3 regions of the Duganella vulcania genome follow, and region 2 is predicted to be linked to each of the others. Evidence: predicted binding sites of a transcription regulator. Region 2 holds the regulator's gene; each other region holds the start of a gene.
What was found. Region 2 encodes sigma-54, which starts transcription at its own class of promoters, with help from an activator protein. Its sites were predicted from a motif close to TGGCANGNAANCTGCTTT; they were not measured.
Positions count from the first base shown of each region.

Region 1: the regulator sigma-54 is predicted to act here: its motif matches at 2,763-2,780, upstream of GTP90_RS26065 (TldD/PmbA family protein).
Region 3: the regulator sigma-54 is predicted to act here: its motif matches at 2,197-2,214, upstream of GTP90_RS13195 (pilin).

Region 1 covers NZ_WWCX01000069.1:12,439-16,560, forward strand. Annotated here, with positions in the region: gene GTP90_RS26060 (TldD/PmbA family protein) at 1-927, opposite strand, end outside; gene GTP90_RS26065 (TldD/PmbA family protein) at 945-2,582, opposite strand; gene GTP90_RS26070 (class I SAM-dependent methyltransferase) at 2,990-3,802, shown strand; gene GTP90_RS26075 (methyl-accepting chemotaxis protein) at 3,803-4,122, opposite strand, start outside.
Region 2 covers NZ_WWCX01000024.1:5,964-10,085, reverse strand. Annotated here, with positions in the region: gene lptA (lipopolysaccharide transport periplasmic protein LptA) at 1-354, shown strand, start outside; gene lptB (LPS export ABC transporter ATP-binding protein) at 357-1,109, shown strand; gene GTP90_RS15445 (RNA polymerase factor sigma-54) at 1,113-2,591, shown strand; gene hpf (ribosome hibernation-promoting factor, HPF/YfiA family) at 2,669-3,028, shown strand; gene GTP90_RS15435 (enoyl-CoA hydratase/isomerase family protein) at 3,121-4,122, shown strand, end outside.
Region 3 covers NZ_WWCX01000018.1:21,915-26,036, forward strand. Annotated here, with positions in the region: gene GTP90_RS13180 (hypothetical protein) at 114-308, shown strand; gene GTP90_RS13185 (PIN domain-containing protein) at 299-742, shown strand; gene GTP90_RS13190 (flagellar brake protein) at 877-1,587, shown strand; gene GTP90_RS13195 (pilin) at 1,679-2,146, opposite strand; gene GTP90_RS13200 (FHA domain-containing protein) at 2,340-2,915, opposite strand; gene sucD (succinate--CoA ligase subunit alpha) at 2,986-3,867, opposite strand; gene sucC (ADP-forming succinate--CoA ligase subunit beta) at 3,881-4,122, opposite strand, start outside.

The DNA of each region.
Region 1 (4,122 bases), on a different contig from region 2:
CTTGCCGCCCTTGATGATGTCCATGCGTTCGCGGGCCAGCATGTTCTGTCCGTCCCACGGCAGCACCGCCACGTCCTTGTCCCACGGGTCGGCCCAGACGTTGACCTGTTCGTCGAACAGCTTCTCGCCCATGCGGTTGCCGCCGCCCTTCTTCGACAGGAAGCTGCGGCCCTCGTCGGCCTGGCGCGCGTCGAAGCCGTTGAACATATAGCCCAGCAGGTCCGAGGTCGCCGCCGGTTCCAGGATCACCGTGTAGCGGCCCGGTTCCAGCGCCTTGGCGTCCACCGATTTCAAGGCCTTCTCGATCGCCACGTTGGACGCTTCGCGCGCGTCGAACTTGCTGACGTCACCCACGCTGCGCTTGACCCAGCCCGAACCCCGGCCGTCCTCGGTGCGCACGGTGACGGTGAAGTCCAGCCCAGTATCCTGCTGGTAGCCGAACACGCCGTTGGAGTTGGCGATGGTGGTGAACTGCGCGCTGTCGGTGAAGAAGCCCGCCGCCACCAGCTTGTTCTTCTTGCTGTTCTCGATGCTGTAAGCCGCCACCTGCGCGCGGAATTCGGGATCGATGTCGGCGGTCTTCTGGAAGAAGGTCTGGCTGGCCTTGTATTCCTGCTTGGTCGGCGTCGGCATGAACTCCGGATTCTCCGGCGCCAGGCGTGCCAGGTCCTCCGCGCGGCGCACGGCTTTTTCCAGCGACTTGTCGTCAAACTCGTTGATGCTGGCGATGCCCTGCTTCTTGCCGAAGGCGACCGACACGGTCATCTGCGTATCCTCGATCAAGCCGGCGGTGGACACGGCGTTGCGCGCGTAGCGGATATTGCCCTTGCGGCTGCCGGTGATGTTCACTTCGCACTGGTCGCCCTTGGAAAGCGACAGCACCTTGTCGCAGATACGTTTTGCTTCGTCTTGACTCAAATTCTTCATCTCGTGGTCTCCAGGGCTTAGCCGATTTTGCGTGCGGTGTTGATGACGTTGATGCCGTTGAAGCGCGCCGTGCTGGCGCCATGCGACACCACCGACACCTGCGAAGGCTGCCCTTTGCCGTCGAAGAAGGAGCCGCCCATGCGCCAATCGCGCTCGTCGCACAAGCCGGCGCAGGCGTTCCAGAACTCCTGGGTGTTCGACTGGTAGGCCACGTCCTCCAGCATCTCGCCGATCTTGCCGTTCTTGATTTCGTAGAACAGCTGGCCGCCGAACTGGAAGTTGTAGCGCTGCTGGTCGATCGAGAAGGAGCCGTCGCCGACGATGTAGATGCCCTTCTTGACGTCCTTGACCATCTCGTCCGGGGTCATCTTCTTCTTACCGGCTTGCAGCGAGACGTTGGGCATGCGCTGGAACTGCACGCTGCTCCAGTTGTCCGCGTACGAGCAGCCGTGCGATTCCTTCTCGCCGATGATGTGGGCCTGGTCGCGCGTGGCCTGGTAGTTGACCAGGATGCCGTCCTTGATGATGTCCCAGCGCTTGCACTTGACGCCTTCGTCGTCGTAGCCGACGTTGGCCAGCGAACCGGGCGTGGTCTTGTCGGCCACGATGTTGACCAGTTCCGAGCCGTACTTGAATTTCTTCGACTGCCATTTGTCCAGCGTGGCGAAGCTGGTGCCGGCGTAGTTGGCCTCGTAGCCCAGCACGCGATCGAGCTCGGTCGGGTGGCCGACCGATTCGTGGATGGTCAGCCACAGGTGTTCCGGCGACAGCACCAGGTCGTACTTGCCCGGCTCGACCGACTTGGCGGTCAGCTTCTGCTTGGCCTGCTTGCCGGCCGCGCGCGCGTCCTCGATCAGGTCGTAGGACTTGGTGTACAGCGTGGTCACGCCGCCGGCCGCCTTGATCTTGTGCTCGGGGCGGGCGTCCAGGTATTCGTAGCCCATGCCGACCGGCGCCGACAGGCCCTGGCGCGAGCGGAACTTGTTGGTCTTCTGGTCGACCGCAGTGGCGAACACCGGCATCCACAGGCGGTGCATGTCCTGGTCGATGTAGGAGCCGTCTGTGGAGGCGAAGTACTTCTGCTGGTTCACCTGGAACAGCAGCGACTGCATGAAGCTGGCGCCGCCCTCCATGCCGGCCTTGTTGGCGGCGATCAGCAGCTCGGCCTTGTCCTTGATGGCGACGGTGCGCCAGTCCTTGACGATGGGCGTGGCCCACGCCACTTCGCCCACGCCCTTGACCGGGGCCAGGATCACCGGCTCGGTCTGCAGCTTGGCGTTGGCCTTGGCGATGGCGACCGCCTGGCGCGCGGCGGCCGCCACGCCGTCCGGCGTCATGTCGTTGGTGGCGGCAAAGCCATAGGCGCCGCCGGCGATAACGCGCACGCCGACGCCGGCCGATTCGGTGTTGACCACGTTTTCGACGTTCAGGTCGCGCGTGGTGATGAACTGGTTCAGGTAGCGTCCCACGCGCACGTCGCAGTAGGAGGCGCCGGCCTGGGTCGCCGCGGTCATCGCGGTGTCGGCCAGCATTTTCTTGAATTGAAGGGCGACTGGCTTGAGCAGCTCTTCCGCCGCGATTGCGCGGCCGAAGGCGGGCAGCAACATCGTACCCAGGGCCAGACTACTAACATTGAGGAATGCACGTCGTTCCATCGTATCTCCAAAAACGTAACAGCAAGGATTAGATTGCGGGCCGGTCGCCCGGGATTCTGCTTTTTATTTGCTCTTCCAGCTGGAACTACTTCGTTACCGCTCGTTGCTTCGCACTACACCTGAATATCCGCCGCCGTTTCCGCGGGTTTTGCAATATTAGCGCCGGATTAAGGAACGAGATAGGCAAAATGTGTGCCACGGGTATTCATGTTGCAAGTTGGTGCATTTGCCATGTTTGCCGTGGCCCGGATGTCCGCCGGACTGTCCGCGCGAGTGTCCGGGAGTGTCCGCAAGTGTCCGCCGGGTGTCCGTCCCAATTCGCTTGACCATCTGGCAAGGTTGGCCGATGATCGCGCTGGGCGAGCGGCTGCGCATCGCCACAACCATGATCCATCAGGAGACCCTGCATGAAACGAACCGTACTTGCCATCCTCGCCACCAGCATGCTGATCGCGGGCGGCGCCTTCGCCGCCGAGGACGCGGCGCTGAAGGCCGCCATCGCGGCGCCGTCGCGCACGCCGGCCAATGTGGAGCGCGATGTCTATCGCCATCCGTATGAGACGTTGAGCTTTTTCGGCATCAAGCCGAACATGACCGTGGTCGAACTGGCGCCGGGCGGCGGCTGGTACACCGAGATCCTGGCGCCCTACCTGCGCGACCACGGCAAGCTGATCGCCGCCGGCAACGACCTGGCCTCGCCCGACGCCAACGAGCGCAAGGGAGCCGAGCGCTTCATGGCGCGCCTGAACGCCAAGCCGGAGGTGTACAACAAGGTGGCGCTGGGCGTGTTCTCGCCGCCGCGCAAGTATGAGTTCGCGCCGGCCGGCAGCGTCGACATGGTGCTCACCTTCCGCAATGTCCACAACTGGATGGAAACCGGGCCGGACAACCTGAAGGTGCTGTTCGGCAGCGTCTACACCAGCCTGAAAAAGGGCGGCGTGTTCGGCGTGGTCGAGCACCGCCTGCCGGCCGCCAAGACGCAGGACAAGGACGCCAGCACCGGCTATATGCACGAGAAATATGTGATCGGCCTGGCCGAGGCGGCGGGCTTCAAGCTGGCCGACCAGTCGGAGGTCAACGCCAATCCCAAGGACAACGCCGAGCACAAAGGCGGCGTGTGGGCGCTGCCGCCGACCTACGCCAACAAGGACGAGGACCGCGCCAAGTACAAGGCCATCGGCGAGAGCGACCGCATGACGCTGAAGTTCGTCAAGCCGTAATCAGAAGCGCGTAAACTTGGTCTCGTCCGGCGCGCCGTCGGCCACCAGGTCGAGCTTGCGCGCCGGACGCTGCGCCCTGGCGCCCGCGTTCAGCACGGCGGCACGGCGCGGCGCCGCACTGCGCTGCGGCGTGGCGACCGTGTACTGCTTGAACACCGCCATCAACAGGCCCAGCTGCTCGGCCTGGGCGCTCATCTCCTCCGACGTGGCCGCCAGTTCCTCCGAGCTGGCCGCGTTGACCTGGGTGGTCTGGCTCAGCTGAACCACCGCGCTGTTGATCTGCCGTACACCGGAGCTCTGCTCCTCCGACGCCGCCGCGA
Region 2 (4,122 bases):
CTGACCAGCACGCCGGGCACGCCGGCCACCTTCCGCCAGAAGCGCGACGGCGCCGGCGACCAGTGGGTCGAAGGCGAAGCCGAGCGCATCGAGTACAGCAACAAGACCGACCTGGTCAAGCTGTTCTCCAAGGCCAAGGTGCGCCGCCTCGAAGGCGGCCGCCTCAGCGACGAGGTCAACGGCGAGTTCATTTCCTACGACAGCCGCAAGGAACAGTTCGCCGTGAAGAACACCGTCACCGGCGAGAGCAAGCCGGGCGCCGGCCGCGGCACCATGGTGATCCAGCCAACCATCCGCCCGGCCGCGCCGGCCGCCACGCCAGCCGCGTCGACGCCGCCGGCCACGGAGAAGTGAGCATGGAACCATCCTGCGGTAGCACCCTGATCGTACGCGGCCTGCAAAAGACCTACGGCAAGCGCCAGGTCGTGCATGACGTGTCCCTGCAAGTGGAATGCGGCGAAGTGGTGGGCCTGCTCGGCCCCAACGGCGCCGGCAAGACCACCTCGTTCTACATGATCGTCGGCCTGGTGCCGTCGGACGCCGGCAGCATCGACATCAGCGGCACCGACATCTCCTCGCTGCCGATCCACCGCCGCGCCTCGCTCGGCTTGTCCTACCTGCCGCAGGAAGCGTCGGTGTTCCGCAAGCTGACGGTGGAAGAAAATATCCGCGCCGTCCTCGAAATCCAGAAAGTGGACGGCAAGCCTTTATCCAAGGCTGCCATTGATGAACGGCTCAATACCCTGCTGGCCGATTTGCAGATCGAAAAGCTGCGCGAGAACCAGGCGCTGTCGCTTTCGGGCGGCGAGCGCCGCCGCGTGGAGATCGCGCGCGCACTGGCCACCAACCCGCGCTTCGTGCTGCTCGACGAACCATTCGCCGGGGTCGACCCGATCGCCGTCATTGAGATCCAGCGCATCGTGCGCTTCCTCAAGGAACGCGGCATCGGCGTCCTCATTACCGATCACAATGTGCGCGAGACGCTGGGCATCTGCGACCGCGCATATATCATCAACCAGGGCACGGTATTGGCTTCAGGCCGGCCAGACGACATCATCGCCAACGAATCGGTGCGTCGCGTGTATCTGGGTGAACACTTCCGTATGTGACCCATGAAACAGTCTTTGCAACTGCGCACGTCGCAGCACCTCGCGCTGACGCCCCAGTTGCAGCAGTCGATCCGGCTGCTGCAACTGTCGACGCTGGAGCTGCATCAGGAACTGGAACAGCTGCTGACCGATAATCCGCTGCTGGAGCGCCTCGACGACCCGCTGGACCGCTCGCTGCGGCTGCTGTCGGACGGCGCCATCAGCCAGCAAGCCCCGGTCGGCGACGCGCCGCCGGAAGGCCCGCCCAACGCCCAGGAGGCGCCGGCCGCCGACGCCGACAACTACGACGGCCCGGCCGCCGACACCGAGAGCACCAGCAGCGACGCCGACGTCGACTGGAGCGACGCCGGCCGCAGCAAGGCGCCCGACGACGAGGATGCGCGTCCGCAGCTCGAGGCCAGCCACTGCACGCTGCGCGAGCACCTGATGGAGCAGATGCGCGTGACGGTGCTGGAGATGCGCGACCGCGCGCTGGTCGAGCTGATCATCGACGCGCTGGACGAGAACGGCTACCTGGAGGAATCGCTGGAGGAAATCCACGCCCGCCTGCCGGAAGAGCTGGAGGTGGACCTCGACGAACTGCGCACCGCGCTGTCGCTGCTGCAAAGCTTCGACCCGATGGGCGTGGGCGCGCGCAACGCGTCCGAGTGTCTGGCGCTGCAGATCAAGCGCCTGCCGGGCATCCCGCTGGTCACGCGGCGCATGGCGCTGGCCATCGTGGAAAATCATTTGACCTGGTTTGCCCAGCGCGACTTCAACAAATTGAAGAAGGCGCTGCTGTGCGACGACGAGGATTTGCGCGAAGCACAAACCGTCATCCGCCAGTGCAATCCGCATCCGGGCTCGGCGTTCGCGTCGGACGTGTCGGACTACGTGGTGCCGGATGTGATCGTCAAGAAATCACGCAACGGCTGGCAAGTGAGCCTCAACAACGACGTCATGCCGCGCCTGCGCGTGAACGCCATGTACGCCAACCTGCTCAAGCAGGGAAAAGGCGAGGGCGCGATGGGCGCGCAGCTGCAGGAAGCCAAGTGGCTGATCAAGAATATGCGCCAGCGTTTCGACACGATTTTGCGCGTCGCACAAGCGATAGTAGAACGACAAAAGAACTTTTTCTCGCACGGCGCGGTCGCCATGCGCCCCCTTGTGCTTCGCGAAATTGCTGATACACTGGGTCTACACGAGAGCACTATTTCTCGTGTAACAACTCAAAAATATATGCTGACCCCGCATGGCATGTTTGAGTTGAAATATTTCTTTGGTAGCCATGTCGCCACCGAAGCGGGGGGGGAAGCAAGTTCGACGGCGATACGCGCACTCATTGTGCAATTGACAGGAGCAGAAGACCCGAAAAATCCTTTATCCGACAGTAAGATTGCGGACATGCTGGGAGAACAAGGCATGGTGATTGCGCGACGAACTGTTGCCAAATATCGCGAAGCTTTGAAAATCCCGCCAGTCAGTCTCCGCAAGTCTTTGTAGTTACTTGGTTCCTGCGCGCCCGGTAGCAATGGGCCCCGCACTAACCGTAAGAAGCGACATTATCTTTAGGAGTGTGTATGAATCTCACCATCAGTGGACATCATCTCGAAGTGACCTCGGCCATCCGTGAATACGTGCAGAGCAAGCTGGAACGCGTCACCCGCCACTTTGATCAAGTGATTGATATTGCTGTCATCCTGACCGTAGATAACCTTAAAGAGAAAGAGAAACGCCAGAAGGCTGAAATCAACCTGCGCATGTCGGGCAAGACCGTCTACGTGGAAAGCCTGTCCCAGGACCTGTACGCCGCCATCGACACCTTGGTCGACAAGCTGGATCGGCAGGTCATGAAGTACAAAGCCAAGGTCCAAGAGCACGGTCACGATGCGATCAAGCATCTCCCGGATAGCTACGAACCCGCTGCCGCCGCCCTATAACAACGGCCCCGGCACCATCAAACTAAGGGCGCACTGGCGCCCTTTTTTGCGCCCGCATAGAATAGGGTTTTCACCACTATCCTGCGCACCCCATGAGCGAATACGTCCACACCAGCGTCAGCAACGGAACCGGCTTCATCACGCTGGACCGGCCCAAGGCCTTGAACTCTTTATCGCTGGCGATGGTGCGCGACATCACGCAGGCGCTGATGGCGTGGCGCGACGACAGCGGCGTGGCCGCCGTGGTCATCCGCAGCAGCAGCGAGAAGGCCTTCTGCGCCGGCGGCGACATCCGCTTCTTCTACGACGCCGGCCGCGCCACGCCGCAGGGCGGCAGCGCGCTGGTGGAGGACTTCTTCACCGAGGAGTACGCGCTCAACCACCTGATCCATTTTTATCCCAAGCCGTACATCGCGCTGATGGATGGCGTGGTCATGGGTGGCGGCATGGGCGTGGCGCAGGGCGGCCCCGGCTGCCGCGTGCGCATCGTCACCGGGCGGACCAAAATGGCCATGCCGGAAGTGAACATCGGCCTGTTCCCGGATGTGGGCGGCAGCTACTTCCTGTCGCGCGCGCCGGGCAAGCTGGGCTGCTATCTCGGCGTGACCGGCGTGACCATTAGCGCGGCCGACGCGCTGTACGCGGGACTGGCCGACCACTACGCGCCGGCCGAAGCGATGGAGGTGCTGGAGGCCATCCTGGAATCGACCGCCGGCGCGGAACTGGCCGAGGCCATCGCCGCCTTCGCCGAGCCGTTCAAGGGCGCGGCGGGCGACAGCAAGCTGGCGGCCGAGCGCGCCGCCATCGATCGCCACTTCGGCGCCGGCTCGGTGCCGGCCATCATCGCCTCGCTGAAAACGGACGACAGCGCCTTCGCGCAAAAGACGCTGCAGGTCATGGCCACGCGCTCGCCGCTGATGATGTGCGTGACGCACGAGCTGGTCAAGCGCGGCGCCGCGCTGGACGTGGCCGGCTGCCTGCGCATGGAGCGCACGCTGGTGCGCCACAACTTCGAGGATGGCGAAGTGATCGAAGGCGTGCGCGCGCTGGTGATCGACAAGGACAACGCGCCGCAATGGAAGCCGGCCTCGCTG
Region 3 (4,122 bases), on a different contig from region 2:
TCAGCCAAATATCAGGAGTGAGGTAGATCCAGATCAAACAATTGTGCGCAGCTGCGCCAGTGAGCGTGCACCGGCCTATAATTTCCCTTTCAAAGCCCACTCTGGAGGTTGAAATGCAGCATCTACCAGAAGAGCAAGTTCAAAAGCCGGCCGTGCCGGATGAACAGGCGGTGCAGCTCGATATTGCAGCCAAGCTTGAAGCGCGCAACAAAGCTATCGCTGCTGCTTTCGGCATATTGAAGGGCAAGGATGTGTTCCCCGAGGACGGGCTGGAGTATCAGCTAGAGGTCCGGGCAGAATGGGATTAGCCCTTTTCGACAGTAATATCCTGATCGACGCGCTGAATGGAAGCCAACAAGCGGTAACCGAAATTGCTTATTTTGATGACATAGGGATCAGCGCGATCACCTGGATGGAAGTCATATCGAAGCCTATTGCCAAGGCTGGTTGGGGGAAGATTACCCCTCAAGAAATGCAGACAATCCGCGATTTCCTGGCAACATTTACAGTCATTCATACCAGCGATGCCATCGTGGCCGAGGCGGCCAGAGTACGCGCAAGCAGCTTGATCAACCCACCCAAGATTCGCCTGCCCGACGCCGTCATCCAAGGTACGGCCAATGTGACCGGGCGCTTGCTCGTTACCCGCAACAAGAAAGACTTCAGGGGCAGCAACCTTCGCGTCCCTTACGAACTCCAAAATGCAACGGTTTTCAACGTTGCCCCGCCCCCAGCAGCCTAGTCTGCCATCGATTAGCAACCCGCCCTATTGTCTGATTGTTACCTTTGATTGGCGCGTATATAATCAATGTCACAGAAGTAATTTTTGACGTAGGCCTCACCGTACCCGCCTCGCGCATACGAGAAAGAATTTGAATGAGCAGCAACCCTCCACCGAGCGAAGCCAAGACTCAGGAATACGAATTCGAGCAGATGAACCTGCAGGTAGGCGGCAGGATTCAGTTCATTACGCACCGTACCATCAAGCCGATCCAGCACTTCTCCACGCTGATTGGCTGGATGAAGGACGAGTATATGATCGTCAAGGTACCCTTCGAGAACGGCGCTCCGATCGCCCTCAACGATGGCGACAAGCTGACCATCCGCGTGTTTTCCGGCGTAAATGTGTGCTCGTTCTCTTGCGTGGTGCAGCGGGTTTTCCCGCGTCCGTTGTTTTATGTCCACTTGTCTTTCCCGGTGTCCATCCAGGGGACCAGCCTGCGCGCGGCGATGCGGGTCAAGGTCGATATCCCGGCCCAGGTCACCTCGCCCATCGGCACCACCTCGGTGTTCCTGGTGAACCTGAGCGTGTCCGGCGCGCTGATCGAGTCGTCCAAGAAGCTGTCGGACGACGAGACCCAGGTCGGCCTGTCGTTCTACCTGATCGCCCAGCCCGGCAACCGCCAGGTGCGGATCAATCCGAATGCGACCATCCGCAACATCAACGTGGTCAAGCCCGCCGCCGGCGACAAGCCCGAGGTGTTCACCTACGGCGTGCAGTTCATCGACCTGGATCCGGTCCACTACACGATGCTGCAAAACCTGACCTACGAGGCATTGATCGCCGACCGCCAGAAGATCGTCTGATTCGCGCGCCACGGACGAAAAAAAAACCGCCTGCACTGAACGCGATCTTGACGCGTCCAGGCAGGCGGTTTTTTACGCCGCCACTACTTCATTAAGGCGTAGCGTTATTTTTGGTCAACGCTGCAATTGCTACGGGGTTGGTGGCGGTGGTGGTCACGGTCCAGTTCACGTTGGCTGCGCCGGCGGCGATGTTTGGAGTGAAGATGGCGGTCTTGCCGTCGATGTCTTTGCCGACGTTGGTGGCGAAGGTTTCGGTGATGATGCCGTCCTTGACGGTGGCGGTGGCCACTTCCTTAGTCGGGGTAAAGGTCGGCACGCCTTTGGCGCCAGAGTCGCAGCCGGTCAAGTCGCCGCCACCTTCCTGGGCGCACAGCGCCACGGCGGTTTTGATCGAGTCGACCGCGCCCTGGGCGTTGGCCATCTTGGCTTTGATGGTGTAGTCGCTGTACGCAGGAATCGCAACAGCGGCCAGGATGCCGATAATGGCAACCACGATCATCAGTTCGATCAGGGTAAAGCCGGCCTGGGCTTGTTTCTTCATCATTTTCATGGATTTCATTTTCGACTCCTGGGTGTGTTGAACTACAAATTGGGTGGGACAGTGAGCTAAGTGCAATTGGTGTGCCACCCCGTTTTTGCCCCCGAAACCGTCGAAACCTGCCAAAAACTGTCGCTTTTGGCTATCCGGACTGCCGTTTTTTGTCACTCGCTACGCCGCAATTTGTCAGCCGGCGGCGTCCTGACAATTATTGTCAGGCGATGCGGAAGGCCATTTGCGTTCCGCCGAGCTCGATCACGTCGCCATGATTCAGGCGTTGCGCCTGCTTGCCAAGCGCGATGCCGTTGACCAGCGGCGGCTGAGCGCCTTCCTGATGCGTGATGGTGTAGGCGTCCGGATGGAGGTGGATCACCACCACCTGCCCGCCGGCGCGGCCGAGGGTGGTCTGCGGCTTGGTCAACGCCATTTGTTTGCCGGCATTGTTGCCATTTAATACTTCGATTTGCGCCAGCAGCGGCGCTGCCGCCATCATCGGCCGCACGCCGTCGGCGATGAATTCGATCTGGAACTTGGCCATTTTGATCACGTCCCGGTGTTGCAGGAAATGCTTACCGATGCGGTGGCCGTTGACGAAGGTGCCGTTGGTGCTGTGCAGGTCTTCCAGGAAGGAGTCGTCCAGGATGGTGACGATGACGCCATGGTCGCCGCTGACGGCCGGATGCGTCAGCACGATGTCGTTGCGCGGGTGACGGCCGATGGTCATCCGTTCTTTGCTCAGTTGTACTTGCTGTTCGACTTGCCCATCCCGCGAGATGATGATCTTCGCCAATCTGGTCTCCAAAACAAAAAAGGGGAGCGCTGGGCTCCCCTTCATTATTCCACAATCAAGCCGGCTGTTATTACAGCATGGCTTTCAGCAGACGCGCCATTTCGGACGGGTTCTTGGTGACGGTGATGCCGCAAGCTTCCATGATTTCCAGTTTGGCTTGTGCGGTGTCAGCGCCGCCGGAGATCAGCGCGCCGGCGTGGCCCATGCGCTTGCCCGGAGGAGCGGTTACACCGGCGATGAAGCCGACGACCGGTTTTTTCATGTTGTCTTTGATCCAGTAAGCCGCGTTGGCTTCGTCAGGACCACCGATTTCGCCGATCATGATGACCGCGTCGGTATCAGGATCGTCGTTGAACATCTTCATGACGTCGATGTGCTTCAGACCGTTGATCGGGTCGCCGCCGATGCCGACTGCCGACGATTGGCCCAAGCCCAGCGCGGTCAGCTGGCCGACTGCTTCATAGGTCAGGGTGCCCGAACGCGAAACCACGCCGATACGGCCCTTCTTGTGGATGTGGCCTGGCATGATGCCGATCTTGATTTCGTCAGGAGTGATCAGGCCTGGGCAGTTAGGGCCCAGCAGCAGGGTCTTGGAACCTGCTTTGGCCATGCGGTCCTTCAGGGCCATCATGTCGCGGACAGGGATGCCTTCGGTGATGCAGATGGCCAGATCCATTTCGGCTTCGACAGCTTCCCAGATCGCGGCGGCCGCGCCTGCTGGCGGGACGTAGATCACGGACACGTTGGCGCCGGTTTCTTTTTTCGCTTCGGTGACGTTAGCGAAAATAGGGATGCCTTCGAAATCTTCGCCGGCTTTCTTCGGGTTCACGCCTGCGACGAAGGCAGCTTTGCCGTTCGCGTAGTCGCGGCAACCGCGGGTGTGGAATTGACCGGTCTTGCCGGTAATACCTTGGGTAACGACTTTGGTATCTTTATTGATCAGAATGGACATGTTGATTCCTTAATTAAGCTTGACCGGCAGCGGCGGCGACTACGCTCTTCGCTGCATCTTCCATGGTGTCGGCTGCGATGATAGGCAGACCGGAATCGGCCAGCATCTTCTTGCCCAGGTCTTCGTTGGTGCCCTTCATGCGGACCACCAGCGGCACGTTCAGCGACACGGCCTTGACCGCGGTGATCACGCCTTCGGCGATCACGTCGCAGCGCATGATGCCGCCGAAGATGTTGACCAGGATGGCTTTCAGGC